DNA from 2 places in the Roseateles noduli genome. Region 1 is predicted to be linked to the other one. Evidence: riboswitches for the same ligand, from Rfam matches in the RefSeq annotation. Region 1 holds a riboswitch; the other holds the start of a gene.

Region 1 (2,453 bases):
AGGATGTCCTGGCACGGGACCATCACGCCCATGTTGACGACTTCGAAGTTGTTGCACTGCAGGACCACCGTGACGATGTTCTTGCCGATGTCGTGCACGTCGCCCTTCACCGTCGCGATGACGATCTTGCCCTTGGAGCGCACGTCCTCGCCGGCGGCGGCCATCAGGCGCTTCTCTTCCTCGATGTAGGGCACCAGGTGCGCCACGGCGGACTTCATCACGCGCGCGCTCTTCACCACCTGCGGCAGGAACATCTTGCCGGCGCCGAACAGGTCGCCGACGACGTTCATGCCGGCCATCAGCGGCCCTTCGATCACGTGCAGCGGCCGGCCGCCCTGGGCGAGGATGCCCTGCCAGGCCTCCTCGGTGTCCTCGACGATGAAGTCGGTGATGCCGTGGATCAGCGCATGCGACAACCGCGCGGCGACGTCGCCGGCGCGCCAGGCCAGCTTGGCGCTGTCGTCCTTGGCGGCGCCCTTGACCGTCTCGGCGACCTCGAGCAGCCGCTCGGTCGAATCCTCGCGGCGGTTCAGCACCACGTCCTCGACGCGCTCGCGCAGGTCGGCGGGGATCTCGTCGTAGACGCCGACCATGCCGGCGTTGACGATGCCCATGTCCATGCCGGCCTGGATCGCGTGGTACAGGAAGACCGTGTGGATGGCCTCGCGCACCGGCTCGTTGCCGCGGAAGCTGAAGGACACGTTCGAAACGCCGCCGCTGACCTTCGCGCCGGGCAGGTTCTTCTTGATCCAGCGCGTCGCCTCGATGAAGTCGACGGCGTAGTTGTTGTGCTCCTCGATGCCGGTGGCGATCGCGAAGATGTTGGGGTCGAAGATGATGTCCTCGGGCGGGAAGCCGATCTCGTCGACCAGCATGCGATAGGCCCGGGTGCAGATCTCGATCTTGCGCTGGTAGGTGTCGGCCTGGCCGGTCTCGTCGAAGGCCATCACCACCGTGGCCGCGCCGTAGCGGCGGATCAGCTTGGCCTGGCGGCGGAACTCCGTCTCGCCTTCCTTCAGCGAGATCGAGTTGACGATGCCCTTGCCCTGGATGCACTTCAGGCCGGCCTCGATCACCTCCCACTTGGACGAGTCGATCATGATCGGCACGCGCGCGATCTCGGGCTCCGAGGCGATCAGGTTGAGGAAGCGCACCATCGCGGCCTTGCTGTCGAGCATGGCCTCGTCCATGTTGATGTCGATGACCTGCGCGCCGTTCTCGACCTGCTGGCGGGCGACGCTCAGCGCGGCCTCGAACTCGCCGTTCAGGATCAGCCGCGCGAAGGCCTTCGAGCCGGTGACGTTGGTGCGCTCGCCGATGTTCACGAACAGCGTGCCGGCGCCGATGTTCACCGGCTCCAGGCCGGAGAGCTTCATCGGCGGCACGGCCACGGGGGTGGCCGACGCGGCGGAACGATCGGAAGCGGCGGAAGCGGAGGCGGAATTCGGGGCGGACATGGCGGCGGCGCTTTTCGAAGCTGGACGTGAGCTGAAACGAAAGACGGGGCCGCGCAACTCACCGCAACCCCGCGGAACGCGGGTCGGTGAGCGCCGTTGTGAGGCGGGGTCCAGGGGTCCGACACCGCCGTTCCGAGCCTGGCGGGAACCCGGGTGACGGGACCTGTCGCAACGCTCCTCGGAAACCACCGCCGCCGCAGGCGGCGCGATGCGGCCTTGCTGGTAGCGGGAACAGCGTGCATTCTACCGGTCCGGCCCTGGTTTGTTCGTGCCGTATTGCCTTCCCGGCCCGGGTGCGCCCGTATCCTGCGCGGCACAACGACAAGACGACGACACGTCGATGGGAAGCCACCGTGGATCTGGTCCAACTTCCTCCCAACAGCCTGCGCGTGGGACAGGTGCTGACGTTCTCGCTGCGCGACGCGGCGGGACATCTGCTGTTCGCCTCCGGGCATCCGCTGCCCGACACGCCGCAGGTCCGCGACCTGCTGGTGCGCGGGCCCTGGGTACAGGCGCACGAGACGCGCGAGTACCAGCGCGCCCTGGCCCACAAGCTCGACACGATGATGCTGCAGGGCGCGTCGATGTCGGCGCTGGCCAACGCAACCGCCGAATACAAGCCCACGCGTCCGATGCCCATGCCGCAGGCGACGTCGCCGGCGCACACCGCCATCTGGGCCGACCTGCAATGGCACGCGCAGCAGGTGCTGCGTGATCCGCGACGGCCGGAATTCCTGCCGCGCCTGAGCGAACTGCTCGACAAGGTGCTGGCCCGGCTGACGCAGCAGCCGGACGCCTCGCTGGCGATGCTGGTGCACGACGCCGGCCAGGAGCCGCTGCAGTACAGCGCGCGGCATGCGCTGCTGTCGCTGGCGCTGGTCGAGATGACGACGCGCCAGCTCGGCTGGGGTGAAGGCCGCCGCCGCACGCTCGGGCTGGCGGCGCTGACGATGAACCTGGACAGCGGCGCGCAGCAGGACCAGCACGCGATGCGTC
Region 2 (2,453 bases), 390 kb from region 1:
TGAGCACCGATTGGCGGGGCCTCGATCCCTTCGGACTGGAGATCCTGCTGCGCCACCTGCTGATGGCGGAGCACCGCTGCATGCCGCATCCGAGCGTGCTTCGGGAGCGTCCGACCAATCGCTGGCTGCTGCCGCGGCTGCGCCGTCGGCGGATCGAGGTGGCGGAGCGTCTGGTCGCCCTCGGGGGCCGGGTCAGCCATGCGGCGCTGGCCCGCGTGCTGCCGCGCGGGCATGACTGGCCCGGCGTCTCGGCGCTGGTCGGCCGTCATGCCTGGGACCCGGTCGAGGGCCGCCAGCCGCGCCCCCACCGCCCGGTCGCCGACGAGCCGGCCTACCCGCGCGTCGACAGCAGCGCCCGGGCCACTTCGGCGAAGCCGTCGCCGCGCTCGGTCGCGGTGACATAAGCGGGCGGGTGGTCCAGCATCGGCAGGAAACGCGCGATGTTGGCGACGCCCACCGACAGCGGCATGCGTTCGAACATCAATTGATCGTTCGTCGAGTCGCCCACATACACCCACTCGGCGGGATCGAAGTCCAGGCCCGTCAGCCGCTTCACCGCCCACTGCGCCGCGGTCCACTTGCTGTGATCGCCGATCCAGCCGTTGACGTGGATCGAACTGACCGTCGCCACCAGCCCATGCGCGCGCATCCGGTCGCAGACGGCGGCGATCGCGTCGTCGTCGAGCGTCGTGAACTCGCTGTGATCGACGGCGATGTCGGTCAGCCGGCCGGCGCTGTCGCGCGCGAGCACGGCGCCGGGCACGGTCGCCACGATCTCCCGCGCGCACGCCTGCAGTCGCGCGAAGTTCGCCAATCGCGTCGCGTCGTCCTGGGCAAATTCGGTCGCGAGCGCCGCCCCTTCGCGATGCAGCAGCACCCCACCGTTCTCCGCGACGATCCCGCGCAGCGGCCAGGCCATCGCGAACGGTTCGCTCCAGCCGGCCGGGCGCCCCGTGATCGCAATGACCGGCACGCCGGCCGCGTGCAGCCGGTGCAGCGCATCCAGTGCCGCCGGCGCGATGGCGCCATCCGCCGTCAGGGTGTCGTCGATGTCCGTCAGCACCCCGCGCAGGGGGAGCCAGGCCGCGCGGGGGCAGTCGCTGAGCGGGGGGATCGTTCGCATGGGGGGCGATTGTGGCCCCGAGCGCAACGCTGTCATCGAGCCGCGGCCGGAACTTGACTACAATCGCGCCCTGTTCCGAGGAGCGTTGCGACCTCCCATCCCATCGAGGCCAGGCTCGGAACCGCCGCGCGGCGACACGTCCGCGGCAATGGCAACCGCGCTCACCCGTCGACCCTTCGTTGGCCGGGTGAGGACCGAGCGGCAAATGCCCTCTCCGCATCTCCCCGCGTCCCGATCGTTGGTGTCGACGGCCCTTCTTCGCAGGAGTCCGCATGAACGCCCAACTGAAGCCGCTGGCCCAAGACCAGTACCTGATCAAAGACCTGTCGCTGGCCGCGTGGGGCCGCAAGGAGATCAAGATCGCCGAGAGCGAGATGCCCGCGCTGATGGCCATCCGCGAGGAATACGCCGCCGCGCAGCCGCTCAAGGGTGCACGCATCACCGGCTCGCTGCACATGACGATCCAGACCGCCGTGCTGGTCGAGACGCTGCAGGCGCTGGGCGCGGAAGTCCGCTGGGCCTCGTGCAACATCTTCTCGACGCAGGACCACGCCGCCGCCGCGCTGGTCGCCGTCGGCACCCCCGTCTTCGCCTACAAGGGCGAGACGCTGGAGGACTACTGGGACTACACCCACCGCATCTTCGACTTCGGCGCCAAGGGCACGCCGGGCGAAGGCCCGAACATGATCCTGGACGACGGCGGCGACGCGACGCTGCTGATGCACCTGGGCCAGAAGGCCGAGAAGGACCTGTCCGTGCTGGCCAACCCGGGCAGCGAGGAAGAGCGCATCCTGTTCGCCGCGATCAAGAAGAAGGTCGCCGAGGACGCCACCTGGTACACCCGCAAGAGCGCCGAGATCATCGGCGTCACGGAAGAGACGACCACGGGCGTGCACCGCCTGAAGGAAATGTCGGCCAAGGGCACGCTGCTGTTCCGCGCGATCAACGTCAACGACTCGGTCACCAAGAGCAAGTTCGACAACCTGTACGGCTGCCGCGAATCGCTGGTGGACGGCATCAAGCGCGCCACCGACGTGATGATCGCCGGCAAGATCGCCGTGATCGCCGGTTATGGCGACGTGGGCAAGGGCTCGGCCCAGGCGATGCGCGCGCTGTCGGCGCAGGTGTGGGTCACCGAGATCGACCCGATCTGCGCGCTGCAGGCCGCGATGGAGGGCTTCCGCGTCGTGACGATGGAATACGCCGCCGACAAGGCCGACATCTTCGTCACCACGACCGGCAACAAGGGCGTGATCCGCCATGAGCACATGGCCGCGATGAAGCACAACGCCATCGTCTGCAACATCGGCCACTTCGACAACGAGATCGA

Evidence for each region. A riboswitch is a leader RNA that binds a small molecule or an ion and turns the genes downstream of it on or off. The one in region 1 is predicted to bind S-adenosylhomocysteine.
Region 2: it holds a riboswitch for S-adenosylhomocysteine, as region 1 does, so the genes downstream of both, ahcY (adenosylhomocysteinase) here and metH (methionine synthase) in region 1, are expected to answer to the same signal.

What each region holds. Positions count from the first base shown of each region.
Region 1 is NZ_CP192463.1:5,314,770-5,317,222, reverse strand. It holds gene metH (methionine synthase) at 1-1,376, opposite strand, end outside; S-adenosyl-L-homocysteine riboswitch at 1,539-1,643, opposite strand; gene ACQ4L4_RS23120 (hypothetical protein) at 1,811-2,453, shown strand, end outside.
Region 2 is NZ_CP192463.1:5,706,025-5,708,477, reverse strand. It holds gene ACQ4L4_RS24945 (hypothetical protein) at 1-404, shown strand, start outside; gene ACQ4L4_RS24940 (HAD family hydrolase) at 332-1,123, opposite strand; S-adenosyl-L-homocysteine riboswitch at 1,195-1,293, shown strand; gene ahcY (adenosylhomocysteinase) at 1,396-2,453, shown strand, end outside.